4 regions of the Streptomyces sp. JLSY215 genome follow, and region 3 is predicted to be linked to each of the others. Evidence: riboswitches for the same ligand, from Rfam matches in the RefSeq annotation. Region 3 holds a riboswitch; each other region holds the start of a gene.

Region 1 (7,059 bases), 570 kb from region 3:
CGTACCTCGTCGTTGCCGAGGACGAATTCGGTGGAGCCGCCGCCGATGTCCACGACGAGGTAGGGCGGCGGCACATCGTCGCGGCCCGCCAGTTCCTTCGTCGCGCCGTTGTAGGAGAACTCGGCTTCCTGGTCGCCGGTGATCACCTCGGGCTCGACGCCCAGGATGTCGACCACGCCGCGGACGAAGTCATCGCGGTTCTCGGCGTCGCGGGAGGCGGAGGTGGCGACGAAGCGGAGGCGCTCGGCGCCCAGCTCCTTGATCACCGCGGCGTATTCGCGGCAGGCGGCGAAGGTGCGCTCCAGCGCCTCCGGGGCCAGCCGGCCGGTCCGGTCGACGCCCTGGCCCAGCCGGACGATCTGCATCCGGCGGTCCAGGTCGGTCAGCTCGCCGGTGGCGGGGTCCAGGTCGGCGACCAGGAGCCGGATGGAGTTCGTACCGCAGTCGATGGCGGCGACCCGCTTCACTTGGCGTCTCCTTCAGGGGCGTCCTGGGCTTCGGGGGTGTCCTGGCACGGGCTGACGCACGGGCCCTTCTTCCACCATTCCGGCAGCATGGCGATGGCCTCGTCGCCCAGCGGATTGACCCCGGGACCGGCCGCGAGCGAGTGGCCGACGAGGACGTGCAGGCACTTGACCCGGTCGGGCATGCCGCCCGCGCTCGGGAACCCCTGCAGCACCTCGATGGCGTCCCGGCGCCGGATGTAGTCCTCGTGGGCGGCGCGGTAGGCGGCGGCCAGCTCCGGGTCGGTCTTCAGCCGCTCGCTCATCTCCTTCATCACGCCGTTGGCCTCCAGCGTGCCGATCGCGGAGGCCGCGCGCGGGCAGGTGAGGTAGTAGAGCGTGGGGAAGGGCGTGCCGTCCTCCAGGCGGGGCGCCGTCTCGACGACGTCCGGCTGCCCGCAGGGACAGCGGTGCGCGATGGTGCGCAGGCCGCGCGGCGGGCGGCCGAGCTGCTCCTTGAAGGCGGCGATGTCCGCGGCGGTGGGCTCGGTGGGCTCGGTCTGGGGCGGGGCGGTGTCCATGTGCGCTTTCGGTGGGGAGAAAGTGAGGTGGGTGGGGCGAGTGGGGCGGGCGGCAAGGGGGTGTGGACTCCCCCTTATGACAGTACGGGCTGCCGCCGCCCGGCCGTACGGGCCAGGGCTCCGTGACCGTACCGGCTACCGCCTGTCCGCGGCATCGACGGCGGCCCACAGGTTCTCGTACCAGGGGCGCCGGTCCGCCCGGGGCGCCTTCTTGGCCGGGCCGGCGCCGGAGCCGTCCTGCACGATGTAGCCGGTTTCGCCGGGCATGACGAAGTGCAGATGGCGGCGGGCCTGCTGTTCGACGTAGGCCGGGTCCTGCCAGCGGGCCTTCTGGTCGCGCAGGCCGTCGAGCGTCCGGGCCGCGTGGTCGGCCTTGCGGCGCTGATCGGCGATGTCCGAGCGCTGGGAGACGTACTGCCGTATCGGGTAGGCGAGCGCGACGACCAGCGAGCACATCACGAGGGCCAGCAGCGCGGCGCGGCCGGTGAGGCGGTTGCGGCGGGGCCGGCGGGCGCGGTAGACGCGGGCGGCCGCCCCGGACTCGACAAGTGCAGTGCCGAGCGCCTTGAGCCGGGTCGCGGTCGAGAACCGGTCCGCGGGCACGTCGCCTCCCCTTCCGTCGTCCGGACGCCGTAACCACGTACGTCCCCGGCAACGGTACGGGACCGTCGCCGGGGACGCGGGGAAGAGTGCGGCACTCGGCCGTTGGCCGGGCGCCCGAGCCCTAGCCCTTGAAACGCGGGAAGGCCGAGCGGCCCGCGTACACCGCGGCGTCGTCGAGGATCTCCTCGATGCGCAGCAGCTGGTTGTACTTGGCGACGCGCTCGGAGCGGGCCGGGGCGCCGGTCTTGATCTGGCCGCAGTTGGTGGCGACGGCGAGGTCGGCGATGGTGACGTCCTCGGTCTCACCGGAGCGGTGCGACATCATGCACTTGAAGCCGTTGCGCTGGGCCAGCTCGACGGCGTCGAGGGTCTCGGTCAGCGAGCCGATCTGGTTGACCTTGACCAGGAGGGCGTTGGCGGAGTTCTCCTCGATGCCGCGGGCGAGGCGCTCGGGGTTGGTGACGAAGAGGTCGTCGCCGACGAGCTGGACCTTGGAGCCGAGCTTCTCGGTGATGACGTTCCAGCCGGCCCAGTCGTCCTCGAACAGCGGGTCCTCGATGGAGACCAGCGGGTAGGCCGCCACCAGCTCCTCGTAGTACTCGGTCATCTCGGCGGCCGAGCGGTCCTTGCCCTCGAACTGGTACTTGCCGTCCTTGTAGAACTCGGAGGCGGCGACGTCCAGCGCCAGCGCGATGTCCTGGCCGGGGGCGTAACCGGCTTCCTTGATGGCCTCGAGGATGAGGTCCAGGGCCTCGCGGTTGGAGCCCAGGTTCGGGGCGAAGCCGCCCTCGTCGCCGAGGCCGGTGGCCAGGCCCTTGGCCTTCAGGACCTTCTTGAGGGTGTGGTAGACCTCGGCGCCCCAGCGCAGCGCCTCGGAGAAGGACTCCGCGCCGATCGGGGCGATCATGAACTCCTGGATGTCCACGTTGGAGTCGGCGTGCGAGCCGCCGTTCAGGATGTTCATCATCGGGACGGGCAGGACGTGCGCGTTCGGGCCACCGAGGTAGCGGAACAGCGGCAGGTCGCTGGCCTCGGAGGCGGCGTGCGCGACGGCGAGGGAGACGCCGAGGATGGCGTTGGCGCCGAGCGAGCCCTTGTTGTCGGTGGCGTCCAGGTCGAACATCGCCTGGTCGATCAGCCGCTGCTCGGTCGCGTCGTAGCCGACGAGCTCCGGGCCGATCTGCTCGATGACGGCCAGGACGGCCTTCTCCACGCCCTTGCCCAGGTAGCGGTTCGGGTCGCCGTCGCGAAGCTCGATGGCCTCGAAGGCTCCGGTGGAGGCGCCGGACGGCACGGCGGCACGGCCCGTGCTGCCATCGTCGAGGCCGACCTCGACCTCGACCGTGGGATTACCTCGCGAGTCGAGAATTTCGCGGGCTACGACGACGTCGATGGACGGCACGTTGTCTCCTTCATGGGTGTCTGGAGTTCTGCAGCACGAGCCTAACGGCCCCGGGGAGATCCGCTCGCCGTTGGCCCGCTCCGTGGGACGAAAAGAGGCCCAGATGCCCATTTCCCGGGAGGTTTGGGCGCATTGTTCGCTGAACGGGGAAAATCGCGGGAAGCCACTGGTGGCGGGGTGCCGGTGGGCTGGCGTACGGCGGGGTGCGCGGAATGGCGTACGCGGCGGCACATGGAATGGAGAAGCCCCGCCGCGGCGCGCTGGGGGGAGTAGCGCGCCGGGCGGGGCCTGCTCGGGGAGGATGCGGGCCCATGACTCAGGCCCGCGGGAGTCCCGGTGCGGGGACGGCTCAGATGCTGAGCTTCTGGCCCGGGAAGATCAGGTTCGGGTTGCCGCCGATGACGGACTTGTTGTGGGCGTAGACCGTCTTCCAGGTGGTGCCGTGCGCCTTGGCGATCTTGGCGAGGGTGTCACCGGCCTTGACGGTGTAGTTGCCCTTGCCCTGCGGCTTCTGCGGGGCCGGCTGGGCCTGCTTCTGCTTCGGGGCGGCCTGCTGCGGGGCAGCCTTCTTCGGCGCGGGCTGGGCCTTCTTGACCTCGGCCTTGGCGGAGGTGTCGAGGTCGGGGGACGGGCCACCGGCGGTCAGGTTGCCGGCACCGGCGCAGGACCAGGCGCCCGGACCCTGGATGGCGAGGAGCTTCTCGGCGGCGGCGATCTGCTGGGCCTTGGTGGCCAGGTCGGCGCGGGCCGCGTACTGGGTGCCACCGGCGGCGGCCCAGCTGGAGTTCGAGAACTGGAGGCCGCCGTAGTAGCCGTTACCGGTGTTGATCGACCAGTTGCCGCCGGACTCGCACTGGGCGACCTTGTCCCAGGTGGCGACGGACGCGGCGGAGGCGGAGGTGGCGCCCATCAGCGGGACGGCGACGGCGGCACCGGCGACACCGGCGAGGGTGGCGATGCGGACGGCCTTGGACGGACGACGGTGCTTGCCCTTGTTCAGCATGGTTCGTTCGTTTCCTCACCGATGCCTACGAGGTGAGCTGTCGGGTTCGGGCCGTGTGAGTACCCGGCCGCGTGCACTGGACACGCGGCTTCACCCCAAGCCGGTTGACCCGCTTTCACGGGCGGGGCCGGCACTTACCTTGGGTCCCCCGCTCCTGCCTTCGGCGCTTGCGCGTCGACTGCCTGCGATCACCGGCAGGATTCGGCATGTGATCGAAGGGCCCGCTTTGGCGAGCGGTCCAGACCGTAATCAGTAATCCCCTTGGTGTTCAAACCCCACTATCTGAACCAAGTTGACCGTTTTTGATCATCGGCGGCTCATATTTCCGCAGGTGGGCCGGGGTGCGGAATCCGGCCGACGAGCCGGACGCCACACCCCGGAACGAGACGCTTGTCTCACTTTCGCCAAAAGGGACGAACTGGCGGTAACTACCCTGCCGCGTGCCCGAGATCGAGCAGCTGACCTGGGTGGATCAGGTCCGCGTCGGCCCCCACGACCTTCTCGTTGCGGTCGTAGAGCGCGGGCCAGCCGCCCGGCAGATCATGGGCCTCCGCGATGCCTGACAGGGTGTCACCGGAGCGCACCGTGTAGCCGTCGGCGGGGGCGGACGGGTCGGCTCCGGGGCGCGTACCGGGGTCCGTACGCTGCTCCTCGCCGCCGCGGGAGGCGTGGCGGCCGGCGGGCCGGTCGTCACGGTCCGCGCCCTTGCCGTCGTCGGCGCCGCTCCTGCCGCTCTTGCCGTCCTTGCCGCCCCCGCCCCCCTGGCCCTCGTCGGCGCCGCCGCGGTGCTTGCCCTTGGCGGGGGTCTCCGGCGTCGCGGGGGCACCGCGGTCGTCCGCACCGCTGCCGTCCTCGCCCTCGTGGGAGGGGGCGGACGGGTCCGCGGGGTCCGAGGCGTCGGGGGCCGACGGGGACGGCGTCGGCGTCGCCTCGTCGGAGGAGCCGCCGAAGGGGCCGTCGTCACCGAAGGGCCCGTCCTCGGGACCGTCGGAGGAGTCGTCGGCCGGGCCGGACGGATCGGCCGGGTCCGCGGTGTGCGACGGGCCGGGCCGCGGGGTGCTCGTACTGCCCGGGTCGACCTCCGGCGCGCGGCCGTCCTTGGTCAGCCCGGCGTTCACCGCGCAGCTCGGCCAGGCGTCCGGGCCGCGGTCGTCGAGGATGGATTCGGCGACGGCGATCTGCTCGGAGCGGCTGGCGAGGTCGGGGCGCGAGGCGTACGAGGTGCCGCCGTACTGCTCCCACATCTCCTGGGTCAGCTGGAGGCCGCCGTAGAAGCCGTTGCCGGAGGCCGCGCTCCACATTCCGCCGCTCTCGCACTGCGCGACCTTGTCCCAGGTCGCGGTGTCGGCGGCCTGCGCACCGCTCGCGGCGAACAGCGGCAGTGCGAGCCCGGCGCCGGTCACTCCCGCCGTGACAAAGATGGCCGGTGCCTGACGGGGGCGACGGTGTCGGCCGTTCCCGGAGCGCATGCGGTTGCCTTTCGAGCGGCGGTGGACGTGCTGGAGTTGTCTGCCGAGCCGGCCCGGTGAGGCGAACGGAGGCGACGCAGCCCAGTGGCGCGTCGAACCCGTGCGGCCAGTCGAACCCGTGGCCGATTCGGTGGGTCGAAAGGTAGCCGGGGTCACGGGTAGTCACAAGTCGGTGTAGTCGAGATCACGCAGAGGTCACGTGCCTGACGTTCCGTCACTTCGCGGTCATCGCAGGCCGGAGCCGCCGGTTCCGCACGGACCGGCCTGGGGTCCGTCGCCAAGGGCCTCCGGTCCCGCCCGCCGCCCCGGCTCCCCCGGTCAGGACCGGTCCGCGGATCCCTCCGGCGTGAACTCCACCGGCAGCGACCGCAGTCCGCGCATGATGAGCCCGCCGCGCCAGCGCAGATCGTCCGGTTCCGCGGCGAGCCGGATGTCCGGCAGCCGGGTCAGCAGCGTCGCGAGGGCGGTCTGCCCCTCCAGCCGGGCGAGCGGCGCGCCCAGGCAGTAGTGGATGCCGTGCCCGTAGCCGAGGTGCTGGTTGTCGCGCCGGGTGAGGTCGAGGACGTCCGGGTCGGCGAAGCGGGCGGGATCGCGGTCGGCGGCGGCCAGCACCACCAGGACCGGGTCCCCCTCGGCGATCCGCTGCCCGCCCAGCGTCAGCTCCTCGGTCGCGAACCGCCAGGTCGCCAGCTCCACCGGACCGTCGTACCGCAGCAGTTCCTCGATGCCGGTGGCGAGCAGATCGCTGTCGCCCGCCGCGATCGACTTCTGCAGCAGCTCGCGCTGGGCGGGGTGGCGCAGCAGCTGGTAGATGCCGTTGCCGATGAGGTTCACGGTCGTCTCGAAACCGGCGAAGAGCAGGATGAACGCCATCGCGGCGACCTCGTTCTCGGTGAGGTGCTCGCCGTGGTCGGAGGCCCGGATCAGCGCGGAGATCAGGTCCTCGTCCGGGTCCGGCCGCTCCCCGAGGACCTCGCGCTTGCGATGGATCAGCTCGGCGAGATAGCCCCGCATCTTCTTCACGGAACGCGCGACTCCGCCCCGCGGTCCCCCGCCGTGCCGGATCATCATGCCCGCCCAGTCGCGGAAGTCGTCCTGGTCCTCACGCGGTACGCCCAGCAGATCGCAGATCGCGTAGATGGGGAGCGGGAACGCGAATTCATGGATCAGGTCCGCCGCCCCGCGCTCGGCGCCGTGCTGTTTTTCGACCATGGCATCGATGAGGCGGTCGGTCAGCTCCTGTACGCGCGGGGCGAAGGCCGCGACCCGGCGCGGGGTGAACGCCTTGGAGACGAGACGGCGCAGGCGGGTGTGGTCCGGAGGATCGATGTTGAGCAGATGCGTCATGAGGTTGGCGCTGCGCTCGCCGGGGATGCCGACCTTGCCCTTGCCGTGTGCCGACTCGCTGTGGTGGACCGGGTTCTTGGAGAGCCGGGCATCGGCCAGCGCCTGGCGCGCGTCCCCGTAGCGGGTCACCAGCCAGGCCTCGACGCCGCTGGGGAGCGCGGTCCGGTGCACCGGCGCATGCTCGCGCAGCCAGGCGTACGCGGGGTACGGG
Region 2 (7,059 bases), 1.2 Mb from region 3:
CCCGCGGCTGATGAGCCGACGCTGTTCGACTAACGCCCCGCTAACGTCCGAGGCCGGCGACGTCCGAGGCGGACCGCCGGGCCATCGGACACGCCCGGGGCGGCCTCAGAGCTTCTCCACCGGCGCATACCGCAGCAGCAGCCGCTTCGGCTTCTCGCCGCCGAAGTCGATGGTCGCCTCGGCGTTGTCGCCGCTGCCCTTGACGCCGACGACCGTGCCCAGGCCGAAGCTGTCGTGCGTGACGCGGTCGCCGACGGCCAGCGAGGCCACCTGCCGGTCCGTGGCACGGCGCGTGGCGAAACCGCTCGGCCCCTTGGCGCGCGACGAGGACAGCGAGGACCCGATGCCGCCGCCGAAGCCTCCTCCACCGCCGCCGCCGCGCGACGACAGCCCGCCCATCGAGGCGGACGGTGTGGCGGGACCCGTGCGCCGCCACTCGACGTAGTCGTCCGGGATCTCCTCCAGGAACCGCGAGGGCGGGTTGTACGAGGGCTGGCCCCAGGCGCTGCGCATCGTGGAGCGGGTGACGTAGAGCCGCTCGCGGGCGCGCGTGATGCCCACGTAGGCGAGCCGGCGCTCCTCCTCCAGCTCCTTGGTCTGGCCCAGGGAGCGCATATGCGGGAAGACGCCGTCCTCGAGGCCGGTGAGGAAGACGGTCGGGAATTCCAGGCCCTTGGCGGTGTGCAGGGTCATCAGCGTGATGACGCCGCTGCCGTCCTCGTCCTCGTCGGGGATCTGGTCGGAGTCGGCGACCAGCGCGACCTGCTCCAGGAATTCCGCGAGCGTGCCCGGCCCCGGGGCGGCGGCCCCCGATGTCTCGGCCTCGCCGCGCTCCTGCTCGAACTCCAGGGCAACCGAGGCGAGTTCCTGGAGGTTCTCGATCCGGGTCTCGTCCTGGGGGTCGGTGGAGGACTGGAGCTCGGCGAGATAGCCCGTGCGCTCCAGGACGGCTTCCAGGACCGTGGCGGGCCCGGCGCCGGACTCCACGATCGTGCGCAGCTCCTCCATGAGGACGTTGAAGCGCTTGACGGCGTTGGCGGAGCGGGCGGCCATGCCGTAGGCCTCGTCGACGCGGCGCAGCGCCTGCGGGAAGGTGATCTTCTCGCGGGAGGAGAGGGCGTCGATCATGGCTTCGGCGCGGTCGCCGATGCCGCGCTTGGGGACGTTCAGGATGCGGCGCAGCGGGACGGTGTCCTCGGGGTTGGCGAGCACCCGCAGATACGCGAGGACGTCGCGGACCTCCTTGCGCTCGTAGAAGCGCACGCCGCCGACGACCTTGTACGGGAGCCCGACCCGGATGAAGATCTCTTCGAACACACGGGACTGGGCGTTGGTGCGGTAGAAGATGGCGACATCGCCGGCCTTGGCGTCGCCCGCGTCCGTCAGCCGGTCGATCTCGTCGGCGACGAACTGCGCCTCGTCGTGCTCGGTGTCCGCGACATAGCCGGTGATCTTGGGGCCGGCGCCGGCGTCGGTCCAGAGATTCTTGGGGCGGCGGTTCTCGTTGCGCTCGATGACGGCGTTGGCGGCGGACAGGATCGTCTGCGAGGAGCGGTAGTTCTGCTCCAGCAGGATCGTGGTCGCGTCGGGGTAGTCCTCCTCGAACTGGAGGATGTTGCGGATCGTGGCGCCGCGGAACGCGTAGATCGACTGGTCGGCGTCACCGACGACGCACAGCTCGGCGGCGGGCATCTCGGCCGTGCCCGGGCCGACCAGCTCGCGGACGAGGGTGTACTGGGCGTGGTTGGTGTCCTGGTACTCGTCGACGAGGACATGGCGGAAGCGGCGGCGGTAGTGCTCGGCGACATCCGGGAAGGCCTGGAGGAGATTGACCGTCGTCATGATGATGTCGTCGAAGTCCAGGGCGTTGGCCTCGCGCAGCCGCGACTGGTACATCGCGTACGCCTCGGCCAGCGTCTTCTCGAAGCCGTCGGCGGCCGTCCCGGCGAAGGTCTCCTCGTCGATGAGTTCGTTCTTGAGGTTGGAGATCTTCGCGCTGAAGGACTTCGGCGGGAAGCGCTTGGGGTCCAGGTCGAGATCGCGGCAGACCAGGGCCATCAGGCGCTTGGAGTCGGCGGCGTCGTAGATCGAGAAGGAGGACGTGAAGCCGAGCTTCTTGGACTCGCGGCGCAGGATGCGGACGCAGGCGCTGTGGAAGGTGGAGACCCACATGGCGTTCGCCCGCGGGCCGACCAGGTCCTCGACGCGCTCCTTCATCTCGCCCGCGGCCTTGTTCGTGAACGTGATCGCGAGGATCTGGCCGGGGTGGACATGGCGCTCGGCGAGCAGATGCGCGATGCGGTGGGTGAGCACCCGGGTCTTGCCGGAGCCGGCGCCGGCGACGATCAGCAGCGGGCTGCCGTGATGCACCACGGCGGCCTTCTGCTCGTCGTTGAGCCCCTCGAGCAGCGCGGCGGGGTCGACGACGGGACGGGCGGCGCCGTCGCGGTAGTACGCCTCATGGGGCACCGGTGCGTCGAACTTCCCGTCGAAGAGGTCGGCGGGAATCTCCTCCGGGGCCGGGCCGTGCTCGTCCTCGGGGGGCGGGGGGTGCTCGTCCTCGCGCTTGGGGCCGAGGTCCGCCAGGAAGCTGTCGTCAAAGAGGCTGCTCATCGCCCACCGAGTCTAGGCCGCCGGACTGACAGCCCGCCGCCACCTCACCAGATCCGGCTCCTGGGCTCCGGGCCGCATCCTTGAGATCGCGGTCAGGTCACAAAAAGGTTTCGGGCATATCGAACATCAGCCTTCACAGGAGCCACACGAGTTGGCTACCGTGCCTGCTCGGGCTGCCCGCATCCCCGCGGACGACAACGTCTGCACGGGCGGCCTCCGCCGAGTCCGGCCCTGCCACCAGGCACCCGGAGCCGGGGACCCACCAGCACCACCGGGGTGAATCGGCCGGTGCGGCCGCCAGCGGCGGACGCATCGACCGTAGGGCAAGCCTTCCGTCAGCGACAGAGCCCGAACCCGACAGCTAACCCGGTAGGCGGTCCACGGAAGGAGTCGCCGGCCTTGGCGTCGCACCGCAAGCCGCGCACCCGCATGCTCACCTCGCCCGGAAGCCGTACGGCGGCCGGGCTCACCACCGCCGCCCTCGCCTCGGTCACCCTGCTCTCGCAGTCCGCCGACGCCGCCCCCAGGGCACCCAAGCCCACCATCGAAGAGGTCAAGCAGAAGGTCGACGGGCTCTACCGCCAGGCCGAGGTGGCCACCCAGAAGTACAACGCCGCCAAGGAGGGCGTCGACCGTCAGCGCGCCACCGTCAACGGCCTGCTCGACGCCGCCGCCAAGCGCGCGGAGAAGATGAACGAGTCCCGGCGCGAGCTGGGCACCTTCGCCTCCGCGCAGTACCGCACCGGCGGCATGAACCCCACGGCGCAGCTGATGCTCGCCAAGGACCCGCAGGATTTCTTCGACCGTACGCACCTGATGGGGCGGCTCACCGACCGGGAGAAGCAAGCGGTCACCGACTACCAGGAGCAGCAGGTGGCCGCCGCCCGGCAGCGGGCCAGGGCGACCGCGAGCCTGGAGCAGCTCCAGAGGACGCAGACCTCGCTGAAGGAGTCCAAGCGGTCCGTCCAGGAGAAGCTGGCCGAGGCGCGGCAGCTGCTGTCCCGGCTGACCGCGCAGGAGAAGGCGCGGCTGGCGGAGCTGGAGCGCCAGAAGGAGGCGGCCGCCAAGCGCCGGGCCGACGAGCTGGCGCGGCAGCAGGCGGAGAAGGCACGCCAGCAGGCCGAGAAGGAGCGCCGGCAGCGCGAGAGCGGCGGCGGCTCGACGGGCGGCCAGACCGGCGGCGGTTCCACTGGCGGCGGATCGACCAGCGACGGCACGTACTCCACCAAGGCGGCAAAGGCGATCGCCTTTGCCCGCGCCCAGATAGGCAAGCCGTACGTCTGGGGCGCGACCGGCCCGAGCTCCTACGACTGCTCGGGGCTGACCCAGGCGGCGTGGAAGGCGGCCGGGGTCGATCTGCCGCGTACGACGTGGGACCAGGTCAAGGTCGGCGAGCGGGTCGCGACCAGCGGCCTCAAGCCCGGTGACCTGGTGTTCTTCTTCGACGACATCAGCCACGTAGGCATGTACATAGGCGACGGCAAGATGATCCACGCGCCGCACCCGGGCGCCAGTGTCCGGGTGGAGTCGATCTACTTCGACCCGATCTACGGGAGCGTGCGGCCGGCCTGAGCGGCTGGATCGGACACTTCGTCCCTTAGGGGGCGCCCCTAAGGGGGCTGCAGGCCCCTACCGAATAACTGCCCCAGACCCACCCCCCACACGCCGCCGCGCGGTCGTCCTCTCCAAGGGACGACCGCGCGGTGAGCCGTATGTACGGGTGCCCGATCCCGGGGGCGGGCGCCGGAGCCGAGGGCCGGGCGCCGGCGCCGAACTCCGGGGCCCGAGCGCGGGTCCGGGGGCAAGACCTCGGGTACAGAGGCCGGACCACAGCCCCGGAGGCCGGACCTCAGGACCAAACGCCGGACCTCAGGTCCAGACGCCGGACCACAGCCCCAGAGACCGGACCACAGACCCGGGCGCCGGACCTCAGCCCCAGAGACCGGACCCCAGATCCGGAGGCCGGACCTCAGGTCCAGAGCACCGCGATGAAGATGTTGGCCATCGTGAGCCCGCCGACGGCGCCGAAGAGCGGCTTGGCGATCTTCTCCTCGTCCCGCTTGACGTAGACCAGCGCCAGGATCACCACCAGGACGGCCATCTTGATGCCGATCTTGATGTTGTTGAGCGAGTGGTCCTGGGCCTGGTTCAGCCCGACCAGCACGATGCCGGTGACCAGCATCGTCAGCGCGCCGTGCAGCATGGCCGGCACAAAGCGGGCGGTCCCCGCGCTCATCGCCTTCATCTGGGTGAGGAAGCCACCCAGGAGGGAGGCGATGCCGATGATGTGCAGGCCGACGAAGATATTGATTACTACGTCCATAGTGCGGGATCGTATCCGCCGCATATCACGCGGCTTCGGGCAGGGCGCCCGTAATCCCCACTTCGATCATGGCAGGCCGTGCGCGGCCCCGTACGCGCCGGACACTCGCTCACCGTCCATCACTCACGGCCAAAAGGCGCCAATTCCGGCCAACTGGGCGCTATGCCGTGACGTCCAGGTTTACCGTCCTCACTCCAGGCGGTCGACGAATGCGCGGCCCGTACGGAAGGAAGTGACGGCCACCGTGGCGTCGCACCGCAAGACCAAGCAGCACCCGCTGGCAGCGCTGGGTGGCGGCCGCACGGCCCGTACGGCCGCGACCACCCTGGCCCTCGCCGGTGCCGCGGGCGCCACCGCCTTCGACGGCACCGGCCAGGCCGCTCCCCGCCCCACCCCCGCCCAGGTCAAGGGCCGGGTCGACGCGCTGTACCAGGAGGCAGAGGTGGCGACGCAGCACTACAACGGCGCCAAGGAACAGGCCGATGCCGCACGCGCGGAGCTGAGCCGGCTCCAGGACGAGGCCGCCCGCCGGACCCAGAAACTCAACGCCGCCAAGGCCGAGCTGGGCACGATGGCCGCGAGCCAGTACCGCTCCGGCGGCGTGGACCCGACCGTACGGCTGATGATGTCCGCCGATCCGCAACGCTATCTGGACGGCGCCACGATCCTGGAGCGGGCGGGCAGCCATCAGGCGAACGCGGTGGCCGGATATGCGCGCCGGCTCGGCAGCATCCGCCAGGTCCGCGACCGCGCCGAGGCCACCGCGGAGCGGCTGGAGCGTACCGAGGGCACGCTGCGGCGCCAACGCGTCACGATCGTACGGAAACTGGACTCCGCCGAGGCGCTGCTCAACCAGCTGACGGAGGAGCAGCGGCGGCGGATGACCCCCGAGGCCACCCCGGCCGCCGCACCGTCCGGGGCCCGCTCCCAGGCGCCCAACTCCCGTGCCGCGCGGGCCGTTTCGTTCGCCTACGCCGCGCTCGGCAAACCGTACGTCTGGGGCGCTACCGGCCCCTCCGCGTACGACTGCTCGGGCCTGACCCAGGCCGCCTGGCAGTCCGGCGGCGTCTCGCTGCCCCGCACGACCTACACCCAGATCGGCTCCGGACCGCGCATCGACCGGTCCCAGCTCGCCCCCGGAGACCTGGTGTTCTTCTATTCCGGGATCAGCCATGTGGGCCTCTACATCGGCGACGGCAAGATGATCCACGCCCCGCATCCGGGGGCGCCGGTCCGTATCGCCCCCATCGACGAGATGCCCTTCGCGGCGGCGACCCGGCCTGCCTGACCCCGGGCGCGGGACCGGCTTCGGGGCCCCGAGGCGCCGCGGCGTCGTATCTAGCCTGGCGGCGCAGCCACCGGGTCCTATCCGACCTGGTGGCTCAGCCACCGGAAGATCTCCGGCACCTGGTTCCGCCACACCGCCGTGGTGTGGCCGCCCGCGTTGGCCGCGATCTGCTGCACGGTCACCGTCGTCGGCCGCTTCGCGAGCTGCCGGAGGCCGATGCCCGCCTGGTAGCCGTCGCCGGCCGCGCCCGACACGAACAGGGCGGTACGCGGCGGCCGGCCGGCGGCGTTGGCGGATTGCAGGATGTGCAGCGGGTTGGACTCGACGCGCAGCTTGGGGTCCTTGCCGGCGAGGGAGTCGGGCTCCAGCGCCGGGTCGTTGTAGCCGGACATGGCGACGGCGGCGCGGTAGCGGTCCGGGTGGGACAGCGCGAGCTTGGCGGCGCAGTGCGCGCCCGCCGAATAGCCCGCCAGTGCCCAGGAGTCCGGCCTGCCGCCGGCCCGGAAGTTGTCGATGACCATCTGGCGCACATCGACGGTCAGCCAGCTGTCGGCGTTGACCTTGCCGGGGATGTTGACGCATCCGGTGTCGGCGCCGGTGAGGATGTTCGTCCGCGGTGACACCAGGATGAACGGCTTGATCTCGCCGCGCTGCATCATCGGGCCGAGCTGCTCGCCGACGTGCAGCGCTCCGTACCAGGCCTTGGCCGAGCCGGGGTAGCCGGGCAGCAGCTCGACCACGGGGAACTTCTTGTTCCGGTACGCGGGGTCGTGGTACTGCGGCGGCAGCCATACGTAGACCTCGCCGCTGACGCCCGAGATCTGGCCCTTGAGGT
Region 3 (7,059 bases):
GCAACGCCTTCGGCGAGGACCAGTCCATGGGCCACTCCGGCCTGCACTCCCTCACCGCCGGCACCTTCTTCATCCGCATCGTCGTCTCCCCCTTCGCCCACCCCCTCTTCACCATGCTCACCGGCCTGGCCTTCGGCATAGCCGCCACCCGCCACCACCGCCGCCGCATCACCCGCGCCGTGATCGCCCTGCTCGGCCTGCTCACCGCCGTCCTCCTCCACGCCATCTGGAACGGCGCGACCTCCCTGGGCGACCTGGGCTTCCTCACCGTCTACGGCCTCTTCATGGTCCCCGTCTTCACCGCCCTCACCTGGCTGGCGATCTGGTCCCGCCACCAGGAACTCCTCTCCCTCCGCCACTACCTCGCCCCCTACACCGCCACCGGCTGGCTCGCCCCCGCCGAACCCACCGCCCTCTCCTCCCTCAAAACCCGCAGCCTGGCCCGCACCCTGGCCCGCCGCACCCAAGGCCCCACCGCCGCCCGCGCGGTAGCCGAATACACCACCCTCACCACGGCCCTCTCCTTCCACCGGCGGCGGGCACACCTGACCGGCCCGAGGGACGACTTCAGCACCCGCGAGCAGGAGCTGCTGCTGCAGATTTGGCAGTACCAGCCTTGGGTGCAGGGGGCGTTGGCTCAGGCGTTGCTGCGTACGCATCGGGCTCACTGGCCAGCCACGCTGCCCTCTGCGGCACACGCCCCCACCGCGCCGGGTCGCACGGCCCGCTGACCCGCGCCGGCATCGATCTGCCCTGCCCCATCCGACACAATGGCAACCTTCTCAACGGTGCCGCGTCTCCGGGAACACGAGGATGCGAGGGCTGTCGCAGCCGTGTCTGGCGAGCAGCCGACCTGGTGCACAACCTGCCTTGGGGGCGGCCGGCGTTCATGGATGCCCCAGGTTCGGGCTAGGACGTGCGTTCCGCCCATCGACTCCGATGCTGGCGTATGCACTCCACCCGTATCTCATGCTCCTTAACCCGAGTCAGTGCGCGCTTGAATTTCTGCGTCAAGCCATCAATCACATCAAAACCATCGGTGAGTTGGAGTGCACCACGGTCGAACAGCGCGTGGCAGTTGGGGCAGAGGCACAGCACATTCTCTATCGTGTCCGGCCCGTTGTGGGGTTTACCCAATGCCTGTATATGTGCGGCCTCGCTAATTGCCTTGCCATCTGGCGAAACCGCCAACCGCGTATCACATACTTGGCAGGTGTCGTCGTACATCTCTTTGACACGCCGCACCACCGCAGAGTCACGCAAGAGTCGCTCGTATGCAACGATACGGCGGAATTGTTCTTCCAGGCTGGTTTGCGTGTCGCCATCCGGAGATACGGATTGCGGCTTCACCGTTTCGTCCAGCCCAATCTTGACCAGCCGGAACTGGCAGATGCGGAACCTTTCCTTACCGACGGTGGTCCAGCTGTCGGCCACCCGGAACAAACCGCAGTACTGATAGCCACCCGTAGCCTTCTGCCGTTTGATATCCAAGCCTCGAATGACGCGGACCGGATTACCGAGGGCTTGATTCAGCAACAACCCGGCATTTCCGGGCGTATCCATGGTCTGGTCGGCCACCATGCGCTGCGTCTTCTGGTCGCGTCCACCCTCGCCGGTATAGACGATCTCGGTGTCGCCGTAGATGTCATCGACATAGCCACCGGAGAGCACGATGGAGTCGACGCCTTCCCGCGCAGTACCGGAGATTCCCCGTCCGGTTTGCCGATGTACGCCATGCGCATGCAGCTCCGCATGACTCTTGAAGTGCTGCCCCACTGCGACCCCCGCAGGGGAACCGAACGTCACAGGATTTCGAGATGTCGCCTTCGCCATACGGGGATTCTGCCCACTGCTTGATCAGCATGTCACTCGAACCGGATTACCCGAGCGTAGGCTCAGGGAAGTTGTCTGTGATGTGGAGGTTTCTGTAATGGCTAGCGTGCCGAGCAGTGTCGTGGCGGCGAGTGGGCTCGTAGGCGGCTACGCCGTGGCCCGCTGGACGAAGAAGCGGCCGCTGGGTGGTGTGGTGCTGGCCGCGGCAGGGGCCGTGGCGGGTCGGGAGTGGGTGCGGAAGGCCGGTGGGCCCACGGCGGCGGCCCTGGGCGCGACCTACGTGGCCGCATTCGCCGGCTCCCACCCGCTCGCCAAGAAGGTCGGGGCCTGGCCCGCGGTGTTTGCGGTGGCGGGTGGGGTTGCCGTGGCGTCGTGGGCGGTGGTGGATCGGCGGGGGTAGTAAGCCGAGACGTATACGGGGGGGGGCGGCGGGGCCAAGGCGTCGCCGCCCCACCGGCCCCGCCGCCCGCCCCCCTACACGCGTCGAGGCCGAGAAGGTCAGGCCGTCACGCCGACGCCTCGTTCAGGAGGGCCAGTTCAGCTCCCGTGAGGGTCAGCTCGCCGACCGCCAGTAGCGCCGGAAGCTGGGCCACCGTGCGGGCGCTGGCGATCGGGGCGGCGACCGTGGGTCGGGCGGCGAGCCAGGCGAGGGCGACGGTGGCGAGTTCGGCGTCGTGGGCGGCGGCGACGGTGTCGAGGGCCGCCAGGACGCGCAGGCCGCGGTCGGTGGAGAGGTGCCGGGCGGCGCCTTCGGAGCGGGCGCTCTCCACGGTGGTGCCGGGGCGGTACTTGCCGGTCAGGAAGCCGGAGGCGAGGGCGTAGTACGGGACGGCGGCGACGCCGTGGCGGGCGGCCACGTCGGCGAGTTCGCCCTCGTAGGTGTCGCGGGAGACCAGGTTGTAGTGGGGCTGGAGGGCCACGTAACGGGCGAGGCCCTCACGGGCGGAGAAGGCCAGGGACTCCTCCAGGCGCTTTGCCGAGATGTTGGAGGCGGCGATCTCGCGGACCTTGCCGGCCTGGACGAGGTCGTTGAGGGCGGTGAGGAATTCCCCGACCTCTTGGGACTCGTCGTCGTAGTGGGTGTAGTAGAGGTCTATGTAGTCGGTGCGCAGGCGCGTGAGGGATGCGTCGACCGCGGTCTTGATCGTGGCGGCGCTCAGGCCCTTGAGCTCCGGGTGGGCGCCCACCTTGGTGGCGATCACGACATCGGCGCGATTGCCGCGGGAGGCCAGCCAGTTGCCGATGACGGTCTCCGACTCGCCGCCCTTGTTGCCGGGCACCCAGGCCGAGTAGACGTCGGCGGTGTCGATGAAGTTGCCCCCGCCGGCCACGTACGCGTCGAGTACGGCGAAGGACTCGGCCTCGTCCGCCGTCCAGCCGAAGACATTGCCGCCGAGGGAGAGGGGCGAGACGGAGAGCGAGCCGAGGGTTTTGCGTGTCGCAGTCATGCGTTGTTGCAGCGTTGCGGAGAGGCGCGTTATTCCCGGAACCCGCTCCCACATTTCCCCGGGCCCGCTCCCGCATTCCCCGGAACCCGCTCCCGCTCCCCCGGGCCCGCTCCCGCATTCCCGGGGGAGCGGGAGCGGGAGCGGGCCCCGTCGCGTCAGACGCTCAGTCCGTGCTCCCGCAGCCACGGCATCGGGTCTATCGGGTCGCCGGCTCCCGGGCGGACCTCCAGGTGGAGGTGGGGGCCGGTGACATTGCCGGTGGCGCCGACGCGGGCGATGACGTCGCCGGTGCTGACCTTGCCGGAGGTCTTCACCATGGAGGACAGGTGGCAGAACCAGAGTTCGGTGCCGTCGTCGAGGGTGAGGACGAGGCGGTAGCCGTACGAGCCGGCCCAGCCCGCCTGCGTGATGGTGCCGGAGTGCACTGCCCTGACGGGAGTGCCGGTCGGGGCGGCGAAGTCCTGTCCGGTGTGGTCCGCGGCCCAGCGGTCGCCGGCCTGGCCGAAGCTGGCGGTCAGGGTGTACGAGGCCACCGGGGTGATGAAGCTCCTGGCCAGCTGGGCGAGGCGCTCGGCCTCGGCCTTCTTGCGGGCCGCCTCCGCCGCCCGGCGCTCGGCCTCGCGCTCCGCCGCCTGCTTGGCGGCCGCGGCCTTCTCGGCGGCCGCCTGATGCGCGGTGGCGTCCTTCCCGGCCCGGTCGACGGCGGCCGTCTCGACGGCGGCGCGCTGCTCCTGCTCGGCGGCGCCCTGCTGCGCGTCGGCCTGCTGGAGGATGCGGTTCCGCAGCGTCTCGCCGGCGTTGGCGCCCTGGGCCGCCTCGTGCTGGGTGAGGCCCGCCTGGGAGAGGGGGCCGTGGGGGGACGCGGAGCCGGTGTCCGTACCGGACCGCGGCGCCCCGGAGTCGGATATGAGGCCGCCTATGACGGGGACGTCCGGCATCTTCTCGGCGATGTCGTGGGCCATACCGCCGATGTCGGGCATCGAGATCGGGACCGGCGGGCGGTCCTCGGCCGAGGCCATGCCGCCCGCGCCGACCGCCGCGATGACGCCGACGCCCAGGACCGTACCGCTGCGCGCGAGCGCGCCGCCGCGCTGCTTGGCCACCCGGTGCTTGCCGCGGACGGACCGGACGGACTCCTCGGTGGGGTTCCACTCCTCCCACGGCCCGTCGCCGTCGCGCGCGTCGTCACGCTCGCGGTCGTACTCGCCGCCCTGATAGACGACTCCGGATCCGTCGAAGGGGTATCCGTCGTCGGACGGACCCCGGTCATCGAGGTAGGCGGCGGACGGAGCCTCTGGGGCAGGCCTGTTGGACGCCACGGGGGCGCACTCCTTTCCTTCCTTCACGCCTACCGGGTTAGCTGACGGGTTCGGAGCAGGAAGGTCTCCTACGGGCGCCTCTGGTGGGAGGCGTCCGATTCACCCCAAGGTGGTGGTTCCCCGGTTCCCTCGGTGCACTTCATGCATGCCGCGCGGATGGTGCGGATGACGCAGACGGAACGGGCGGCGCAGGGGTGCGGGTCGCGTGGAGCGAGCGGTCATGTGGATCGGTACCGGTCGGCGCTGTTCAGTGCCCACTGGCGCCCGTCCGTGCACATGCGCTCAATCCGTACGGGTACTCCTGCGTGCCGTGATGACGTGTGCGACGTGCATGGCGTGCGCTTGCGGGATTCGGCGTAGGCGCGCGGTGCCGCCTCTTGCGACGGCTGGGACGACCGCGCTCCGTTATCGGACAGTAATAGAGATCGTGACTATTTTCCAAGCCTTCCGGGGAATCCGTATGCGCTCCGCAGGCGCTCTGGCGTGGACTTTTCCGCCCATCGCGGGCATAAATCGGGCGAGTTGACCGGAGCCCTCTAAACGATCTTCCGGTGATTGTGCGTCAGTTGTTATGCGGAGGGGTGCCCGGTCCTTACGGAGCGTGAGAGCAGTAACGTCGGATCATGGTCGTCAACGTGGTCAACGTCGTGAACAGCGCGCAGACAGTGGCGGATCGGTACCGGGAGTTCTCCTGGCGACAGGCGCGGGGACGGTCCGACGCCCATGCGGAGTTGACCGCGCGGATCAGCCACGACGCGGAGTTCTGCGATCTGTTGTCGGGATCGCTGCCGGCCGGGAGCAAACAGCAACCCACCCTCCTCCTGGCCGCCGTCCGCTATCTCGACGGGCCGCACGCCGAGCAGGGCCCGCGCAACGAGACGGCGTACGGACGCTGGCGGGAGTGGACCATCCGGCACTGGGACGAGGTCCGTGCCGTGATCATGCGCCGCACCGACCGGACCGGGGAGCCTGCGCACTGCGCCACGCTGCTGCCGCTGCTCGCCCGTCTGCCGCAGCCGCTGGCGCTGCTGGAGGTCGGGGCGACGGCGGGCCTGCGCCTGCAGCCCGACCGGTACCGCTACCGGTACGAGGAGGACGGCGCGGGCTCCGGCACGGAATTCGGGGCGCCCGGGAGCCCGGTGACCTTCGTGTGCCGGACGACCGGCGCCGGCCCCGCCCCCGCCGCACCGGAAGCCCTCACCCGCCTCCCCGACATCGTCTGGCGCGCCGGCATCGACCCCGACCCGCTCGACCCGCTCACCGCACGCGACGACCTCCGCTGGCTCCAGGCCCTGCGCTGGCCCGAGGACGGGAACCACACCCCCCACCTCTCCCACAGCCACAACCGCGCCGACCGGCTCGCGGCCGCCGTCGAAGCCGTACGCCCCGCGCCCCGCCCCCGGATCGTGCACGGCGATCCGCTCGACGAGCTGCCCGCGCTGGCCGCCGAGGCCCCGTCCGAGGCGACGCTGGTCATCTTCCACACGGCCGCCCTGGCCTTCCTCCCGCCCGCCCGCCGCGAGGAGTTCGCCGCGCTCGTACGGTCGGTGCTCGCCGAGCGGACCGGCCCCGGCCACTGGATCTCCCACGAGCACCACACCGTCCTGCCCTGGATCACCGCCCCGGGCCAACGGGCCCCGCGCCCCGAGGACGACCGCCTGCTGACCCTCGCGCTGGACGAGCGCCCGGTCGCCCTCACCGGCCCGGACGGCGAGAGCCTGCACCGGCTCGACGGGTGGCCCGCCGCCGGTTGAACTACTCCCCCAGCGGCCGCTGCACCGCCAGCAGCGCCATATCGTCCGCCTGCGGCCCACCCGTGTGCCGGGCGACGTCCTGGGCCAGAACGTCCAGGAGGGCGTCCGGTCCGGGGAAGTGACGGCCGCGCAGCCGGTCCGGCGCGTCGTAGAAGCGGCCGGTCCGGTCCCTGGCCTCGGTCACCCCGTCCGTGAACAGCAGCAACAGCGAACCGGCCGGGAAGAACGTCTCGTCCACCCGGTCCGGCCACCCCGCCACGTCACTCATCCCCAGCGGCAGCGCGGGCGAAGCGGGGTTCAGCTCGCACAGCCCGCCGTCGGGGGCGAGCAGCAGCGGGGCCGGATGGCCGCGGTTGAGGACGCGCAGAACGGAGTGCGCGCCGGACGGGATCTCCGCCAGGACGGCCGTGGTGAACCCCTCGACCTGGTCCAGCCCCGCCCGCCGCCCGCCCTCCCGTTGCAGCGCCCGCTCCAGGCGGCCCGCCACCGCCTCCAGGGTGGCCTCCTGTTCGGCCGCCTCCCGGAACGCGCCGATGACGATCACCGCGGCCTCCACCGCCTCCAGCCCCTTGCCGCGGACATCGCCGACGATCAGCCGTACGCCGTGCGGGGTCTCCTGCACCGCGTAGAGATCGCCGCCGATCCGGGCGTCGGCCTGCGCGGCCATATAGCGCGCGGCGACCGCGAGCCCGCCGACCCGTTCGG
Region 4 (7,059 bases), 2.4 Mb from region 3:
GATCGCCGCGCGCAGCCCCTGGGTCGTCGTACCGGTCTTAGCCATGGGGTCCATCTTACGGGGCGTACCGGGGCGCGAGAGCCTCAGTAGACGGGCAGGCGGCGGGGGCCGAGGTCGGTGGTGGCGGGGGGCCGGGCCAGGCGGACGGCGGCTCCCAGGACGGAGAGACCGTGCGGTGCGACGACGACTGGTTCGAGGTCGACGCCGACGACCTCGGGATGATCGTCGACCAGCCGGGAGACGCGCAGCAGGAGCTCGGCGAGGGCGGTGGTGTCCACGGGCTGCGAGCCGCGCCAGCCGAACAGCAGCGGGGCGGCGCGGATCGACCGGATCTGGTCGGCGACATCGCGGTCGGTGGCTGGAATCAGACGGTGGGCGATGTCGCCGAGCAGCTGGGAGGGGGCACCGGCCAGCCCGAAGGAGAGGACGGCGCCGGCGGCCGGGTCGATGGCGGCGCGGACGACCGTGTCGACGCCGCGTGGCACCATCGCCTGGACGACCGGGCGCAGCTCTTCGGGCGAGCCGAGGAAGTCGGTCAATTCGGCGTAGGTACGGCGTAGTTCGCGCTCGCCCGCGATGTCCAGACGGACGCCGCCGAGGTCGGCTCGGTGGCGTAGATGGGGCGCGGTGGTCTTGAGGGCGACCGGGTAGCCGAGCCGGGCGGCGGCGCGGAGGGCGGTGTCGGGGTCGGGGGCGGGCAGGGAGGGGCGGGTGTGGATGCCGTAGCGGGCGAGCAGCGCCTCGGCGTCGGGCGCGGGCAGCGGGGCGGAACGGCCGGGACCGGGGCCTAGGCGGTCGAGGAGCCGGTCGATGTCGGCTCCGGCGGCCGTCTCCTGGATGTCGTCGTACTCGGGCACCCGGCCGGGCTCGGCGGAATCGCGGCGCCAGGCGGCGTAGCGGACGGCCTCGGCGAGCGCGCGGACGGCCCGCTCGGCGGCGGGGTAGGCGGGGATGCGGATGGGGGCCGGGCGGGCGGGCCGGACCGGGGGCGCCGTTTCCTGGGGCGGGCGGGGGCCGGAGGAGGGCGGGTGCGGGGGCCGCGGGGGGTAGGCGGGCGGGTGCGGGGGCCGCGGGGGGTAGGCGGGCGGGGGCGGCGCCTGGGCGGGGGCGTCCGGGCGGGCCGGCAGCGGGGGGCCGGAGGGGGGCGACGGCTCGTCCCCGGGCGGGGGCGGCGGCTCGGGGGACTCCCCCGGGGCGGCCAGCGAATCGGCCAGGTCGCCCATCGCCAGGTGGACGACCGTCACGGGCTTGACGGGGTCTGCCGTGGCGGCGGTGCGCAGGGCGGCGGCCAGCGCCGTACCCTCGCCCGCGCCCGGATCAGCACCTTCCGCTTCGCCGACCCAGGGGATGGCCGTCACGACGACGGCGTCGCAGCCGTCGCCCGCGAGCGACTGGGCCAGCGCGGCCCGGAAGTCGTCCGGTGTCGCCGTGGGCGCCAGCACATGCGGCCGCAGCGGGCGCAGGCCCTCGGTCAGGCAGGCGTCGTAGGCCAGCAGCGCGAGCGATTCGGAATTGCCCAGGATCGCGATGCGGGGCCCGGCCGGCAGCGGCTGGGAGGCCAGCAGCAGCCCGGCGTCGATCAGCTCGGTGATCGTATCGACGCGGATGACACCGGCTTGCCGCATCAGGGCGGCGACGGTGCTGTCGGGGATCCGGACCGTGGGAACGGCGTGGCCCAAGGGGGCGGTGCCGTTGTGCCGGGCGCCCTTGGCGACCACGACCGGCTTGACGGCGGCCGTACGGCGGGCGAGCCGGGCGAACTTGCGGGGGTTGCCGATGGACTCCAGATAGAGGATCACCACATCGGTGTCCGGGTCGTCGTACCAGTACTGGAGGAGGTCGTTCCCGGAGACGTCGGCGCGATTGCCGGCCGAGACGAAGGACGAGATACCGGCGATGCCGCCGTCGCCGGGGCCGCGTGCGTGCAGGCCGCTGAGCAGGGCGATGCCGATCGCGCCGGACTGGGTGAACAGACCGATGCGGCCCGCGCCGGGCATCTGCGGCGCCAGGGAGGCGTTCAGCCGCACGGCCGGGGCTGTGTTGATCATGCCGAAGGCGTTGGGCCCGATGAGCCGCATGCCGTACGAGCGGGCCTGGCGGAGCAGGGCGCGCTGCCGTTCGCGGCCTTCGGGGCCCGCCTCGGCGTATCCGGAGGACAGGATCAGGACCCCCTGGACGCCGTGTTCGCCGCAGTCGCGGACCACATCAGGGACACGGTCGGCGGGCACGGCGATGACCGCCAGATCGACCGGGTCGGGGATCTCCCGCAGCGCGCGGACGGCGGGCACGCCCTCGGGGTCGAGGCGGTCCATGCCCTTGGGGAAGGCGTGGTTGACGGCGTGGGCGCGGCCGGTGAAGCCGGAGTCGAGGAGGTTGCGCAGGGCGGAGCGGCCGACGCCTCCGGGGGCGCGGCCCGCTCCGATGACGGCGACCGAGCCCGGGGCGAGCAGCCGCTGGACGGAGCGGGCCTCGGCGCGCTGCTCGCGGCCGCGCATCACGGCCATGGACTGCTCGGTCGGCTCCAGGTCGAATTCCAGCCGGACCACGCCGTCCTCGAAGGTGCGCTTCTGGGTGTAGCCGGCGTCCGTGAACACCTTGATCATCTTGGAGTTCGCGGGCAGTACCTCGGCCGCGAACCGGCGGATACCGCGCTCACGGGCCACTGCGGCGATGTGCTCCAGAAGGGCGGAGGCCACACCGCGGCCCTGGTGGGCGTCCTGGACCAGGAAGGCGACCTCGGCCTGGTCGTCCTCGGGGTCCTTGGCGGGCAGCCCCTGGTCGTTGATGCGGTCGTAGCGGACCGTGGCGATGAACTCGCCGCCCACGGTGGCGGCGAGGCCGACCCGGTCGACGTAGTCATGGTGGGTGAAACGGTGGACGTCACGGTCGGACAGCCGCGGGTAGGGCGCGAAGAAGCGGTAGTACTTCGACTCGTCCGAGACCTGTTCGTAGAACGAGACCAGCCGCTCGGCGTCGTCGGGGGTGATGGGGCGGATCTGCGCCGTGCCGCCGTCGCGCAGCACCACGTCGGCTTCCCAGTGGGTCGGGTACGCATGATCCGGCTGCGTCTGCATGCGGACAGCGTACGGCGGGGCACTGACAACCGGCCCGGCATGCGTACGCTCGGTGCCAACGGAGCGTTGCCGGGACGCCGCCGGAGCACTCCCGGCAGCGTGAGAGACTGGTCTAGACAACTGTCACGCGACTTGAAGGGCATCACCATGGCTGAGCGCCGCGTCAATGTCGGCTGGGCAGAGGGCCTGCACGCCCGCCCCGCCTCGATCTTCGTCCGTGCGGCCACCGCGGCCGGCATCCCGATGACGATCGCCAAGGCCGATGGCAACCCCGTCAACGCGGCCTCCATGCTCGCCGTTCTGGGCCTGGGCGCCCAGGGTGGCGAGGAGATCGTGCTGGCCTCCGACGCCGAGGGCGCCGAGGCCGCGCTCGACCGGCTGGCGAAGCTCGTCGCCGAGGGCCTGGAGGAGCTCCCGGAGACGGTCTGAGTCCCTCGGGATTTTTTGCTCTCTCTGCTCGCGACCCCGCGGCGGTGACCCGAAAAGGTTGCCGCGGCGGGGTCGTTTTCTTGCAGGCGCGGACGGCAGGCAGGATCGGTGTGGAGCGCTTCCCTGCACGGAACCGCTGAAACCTATTTGCTGTACGGGCACATCGTCATCACGACCGCCAATTATCCGGGCGGGGACGCGGCACGGAAACACAGCACCGAAACGGGGCGCGGAAACGCGGTGTGGAAACACGGTGCGAAAATACCGGCGTCGCGAATTACAGACACCATGGCCGCATTGAGCGCCCCGGCGGCGAATTCCGCACCCCCTTTGTATACAGACCGAATGTTAATGACGGGCACGCGCCGTGTTGACGGGCTGTTTCGCATCCCTCACCGCGGCCGCGGTGGGGCGCAGCCGGTACACCGGGAGGGAGCGTTCGATATGAGCCGCCATCAGGGCGCGGGCCCGCTCCGCGTCTCCCCTGGCCACCGCGTCCAGCACCGCGCCGTGTTCCTCCCACGAGTCGGTGGCCCGCGCGGACAGCTCCACGGCGTACATCCACTCGATCTTGCGCCGTAGCTGGGTGAGCAGCGCCGTCAGACTGGGGCTGCCCACCGCCTGGGCGAGCGTCTCGTGGAACCAGCCGTCCAGTTGGCGCACGTCCGCGGGGTGACCGTGCCGGGCCCGCTCGCGGCCGAGCCGTACGAGACCGCGCAGCACCTTCAGATGGGCGGGGCTGCGGCGGACGGCGGCACGGGCGGCGCCCAGCGGCTCCAACAGGGCGCGGATGTCCAGCAGATCGGCCGCCTCTTGTTCGGTGGGCTCGGCGACGCAGGCGCCCGCATGATGGCGGGTGGTGACAAAGCCCTCGGACTCCAGGGTGCGCAGCGCCTCGCGGACCGGGACTCTGGAGACTCCGTATCGGGCCGCGAGAATTTCTTCGATCAGCCGGCTCCCCGGTGCGAGCGCACCGGAGACAATGTCATCGCGAATCGCCGTGCACACCGCATGCGCGGAAAGATGGCCTCGCATCGTCGTGCCTCCGCCGTAATTCCCGGGAAACGCCGCCGATCGGCGGGTTTTCCGTGACTCTATTCGACCGGGACGAGTTTTCCGACGGGCTCCGGGAATTCAGGGATATTTTTTGGCCAGGCGCCGGACTCCGGGGGACGGCGACGACCGGCGGCCGCCGTCCGCCGGACACACGGAAGCCCCGGCCGGTCGGCCGGGGCTTCAGCGGAACACGCGGGACGTCAGACGTCGACGCCGTGCGAGCGCAGATACGCGATCGGGTCGATGTCCGAACCGTAGTCGGGGCCCGTGCGGGCCTCGAAGTGGAGGTGCGGCCCGGTGACGTTGCCGGTGGCACCGGAGAGGCCTATCTGCTGGCCGGGGGTGACGGTCTGGCCGACCGCGACCCCGATGGACGACAGGTGGCCGTACTGGGTGTACGTCCCGTCGTGCATCTTGATCACGATGTTGTTGCCGTACGAGCCGCCCCAGCCGGCCTCCACGACGGTGCCCCGGCCCACGGCGTGGACGGAGGTGCCGGTGGCGGCGTGGAAGTCGATGCCCGTGTGGCTGCCGGAGGACCACAGGCTGCTGGAGGCCTTGTAGCCGGTGGAGATGTAGGAGCCCGCTATCGGGGCGACGAAGGCGTTGAGCCGCTTGCGCTCGGCCTCGCGGGCCGCGCGCTCCTTGGCCTCACGCTCCGCCTTGGCCTTCTTCTTGGCGGCCTCGGCGAGCCGCTGGGCCTCGTCGGCCGCCCGCTTCGCCACGGCCTCGGCCCTCGCCTGCACGGCGGCGACCTCGGCGGCCGTCTGCTGCGAGTCGGCCTGGGCCTCGACGCGGCTGGCGAGCTCGTCGCCCATCACGACAGCCTGCTGCAGGCCGGTGTCCGCGGCGTGCGTCCCACTGGAGGCGGCCAGCGCCGGCGAGGCGACGGAGGCGACGACACCGGTGGCCGCGAGGGTGGCCGCGCCGGCGAACTTGCGGGTCGTACGGGCCGTGCGGCTGGCACGACGATGCTTCCCGGTGGCACGGGTGAACGCCATCTGCTGGCTTGTCCTTTCCTTCCTTCTCGCCTACCGGGTTAGCTGACGGGTTCGGAGCAGGAAGGTCTCCTACGGACCCCTCCGGAGAGAGACCCGATTCACCCCAAGGGACATGTGGGTCCCCGGCTCCCCTGGCTCGCGCCGTACGGGGACTCGGCGATGACTGTCCGGTGCCACTGTTGTGGCGGACCTGTGACGAACAGTCGGACCGACGCTAATCGGGACATCTTTCAATCGGCAAACAGAACTGGCCCTTTGTGCCGTACGCCACAAGGACACCGGGCAACCAGACGCACCATTCCGGACATACGACGGCTCCCGTGGCGGACGTGCACCACGGGAGCCGTTGTATCGATGGATGGCCGGGCCCTTCCCCGGCCGGTCCCTGACCGGCAGTCAGACGGCGGGGCTCAGCCGCTGACGACCGTCACCTTGCCGATGCCCAGTTCCCTGACGGGCTCCGTGATCTGCGCGGCGTCACCCACCAGGATTGTCACCAGGCGGTCCACGGGGAAGGCGCTGACGGCCGCCGCGGTCGCCTCGACCGTCCCGGTCTCGGCGAGCCGGGCGTACAGCTGCGCCTGGAAGTCGTCCGGGAGGTGCTGCTCCACCTGGTCGGCGAGGGTGCCCGCGACGGCGGCCGCGGTCTCGTACTTCAGCGGCGCGACCCCGACGAGGTTCTGCACGGCGACGTCCCGCTCGGCGTCCGTCAGCCCCTCCGCCGCCAGGGTGCGCAGCACCTGCCACAGATCCTGCAGCGCCGGCCCGGTGGAGGCGGTGTCCACCGACCCGCTGATGGCCAGCATCGCGGCGCCGCTTCCGTCCGCGGCGGAGCGCAGCACCTGACCGAAGGCGCGCACCCCGTAGGTGTAGCCCTTCTCCTCGCGCAGCACCCGGTCCAGCCGGGAGGTGAGCGTGCCGCCCAGGCAGTACGTGCCGAGGACCTGCGCGGGCCAGACGCGGTCGTGCCGGTCGGCGCCGATACGGCCGATCAGCAGCTGCGTCTGGACGGCTCCGGGGCGGTCGACGATGACCACACGGCCGGTGTCGTCGGCGGTGATCGGCGAGGGCTTCAGCGGCTCGGAGGTGGAGCCCTGCCAGGCGCCCAACGTGTCGGCGAGCGCCGCGTCCAGGTCGACGCCGGTCAGGTCACCGACGATGACGGCGGTGGCCGTGGCGGGCCGCACATGGGTCGTGTAGAAGGCGCGGACGGCCGCGGCGTCGATGCGCTCGACGGTCTCCTCGGTGCCCTGGCGGGGCCGCGACATCCGGGACGTGGCCGGGAACAGCTCCTTGGACAGCGCCACCGCGGCCCGTCGCGCCGGGTTGGCGAGCTCGTGCGGGATCTCGTCGAGGCGGTTGCGTACCAGCCGCTCGATCTCGCTCTCCGCGAAGGCGGGGGCGCGCAGCGCGTCGGCGAGCAGGCCCAGCGCGCGGTGCAGCCGGGACACCGGTACCTCGAGGGAGACCCGCAGGCCGGGGTGGTCGGCGTGCGCATC

Evidence for each region. A riboswitch is a leader RNA that binds a small molecule or an ion and turns the genes downstream of it on or off. The one in region 3 is predicted to bind cyclic di-AMP.
Region 1: another riboswitch for cyclic di-AMP. It lies ahead of AC5677_RS15410 (transglycosylase family protein); the one in region 3 lies ahead of AC5677_RS18075 (M23 family metallopeptidase).
Region 2: another riboswitch for cyclic di-AMP. It lies ahead of AC5677_RS23770 (C40 family peptidase); the one in region 3 lies ahead of AC5677_RS18075 (M23 family metallopeptidase).
Region 4: another riboswitch for cyclic di-AMP. It lies ahead of AC5677_RS28985 (M23 family metallopeptidase); the one in region 3 lies ahead of AC5677_RS18075 (M23 family metallopeptidase).

What each region holds. Positions count from the first base shown of each region.
Region 1 is NZ_CM185022.1:3,478,307-3,485,365, forward strand. Features, by position in the region: gene AC5677_RS15390 (Ppx/GppA phosphatase family protein) at 1-467, opposite strand, end outside; gene AC5677_RS15395 (DUF501 domain-containing protein) at 464-1,024, opposite strand; gene AC5677_RS15400 (FtsB family cell division protein) at 1,160-1,627, opposite strand; gene eno (phosphopyruvate hydratase) at 1,749-3,029, opposite strand; gene AC5677_RS15410 (transglycosylase family protein) at 3,379-4,032, opposite strand; cyclic di-AMP (ydaO/yuaA leader) riboswitch at 4,040-4,208, opposite strand; gene AC5677_RS15415 (transglycosylase family protein) at 4,461-5,435, opposite strand; gene AC5677_RS15420 (cytochrome P450 family protein) at 5,820-7,059, opposite strand, start outside.
Region 2 is NZ_CM185022.1:5,275,275-5,282,333, reverse strand. Features, by position in the region: gene pcrA (DNA helicase PcrA) at 106-2,613, opposite strand; cyclic di-AMP (ydaO/yuaA leader) riboswitch at 2,821-3,004, shown strand; gene AC5677_RS23770 (C40 family peptidase) at 3,013-4,185, shown strand; gene AC5677_RS23765 (hypothetical protein) at 4,583-4,936, opposite strand; gene AC5677_RS23760 (C40 family peptidase) at 5,169-6,224, shown strand; gene AC5677_RS23755 (alpha/beta hydrolase) at 6,302-7,059, opposite strand, start outside.
Region 3 is NZ_CM185022.1:4,050,664-4,057,722, forward strand. Features, by position in the region: gene AC5677_RS18055 (PrsW family intramembrane metalloprotease) at 1-731, shown strand, start outside; gene AC5677_RS18060 (YDG/SRA domain-containing protein) at 910-1,833, opposite strand; gene AC5677_RS18065 (hypothetical protein) at 1,931-2,233, shown strand; gene AC5677_RS18070 (aldo/keto reductase) at 2,340-3,281, opposite strand; gene AC5677_RS18075 (M23 family metallopeptidase) at 3,437-4,600, opposite strand; cyclic di-AMP (ydaO/yuaA leader) riboswitch at 4,612-4,763, opposite strand; gene AC5677_RS18080 (DUF2332 family protein) at 5,224-6,354, shown strand; gene AC5677_RS18085 (PP2C family protein-serine/threonine phosphatase) at 6,356-7,059, opposite strand, start outside.
Region 4 is NZ_CM185022.1:6,492,436-6,499,494, reverse strand. Features, by position in the region: gene AC5677_RS29005 (DUF5998 family protein) at 1-45, opposite strand, end outside; gene AC5677_RS29000 (bifunctional acetate--CoA ligase family protein/GNAT family N-acetyltransferase) at 84-3,074, opposite strand; gene AC5677_RS28995 (HPr family phosphocarrier protein) at 3,222-3,503, shown strand; gene AC5677_RS28990 (GntR family transcriptional regulator) at 3,852-4,538, opposite strand; gene AC5677_RS28985 (M23 family metallopeptidase) at 4,760-5,560, opposite strand; cyclic di-AMP (ydaO/yuaA leader) riboswitch at 5,573-5,729, opposite strand; gene AC5677_RS28980 (M16 family metallopeptidase) at 5,971-7,059, opposite strand, start outside.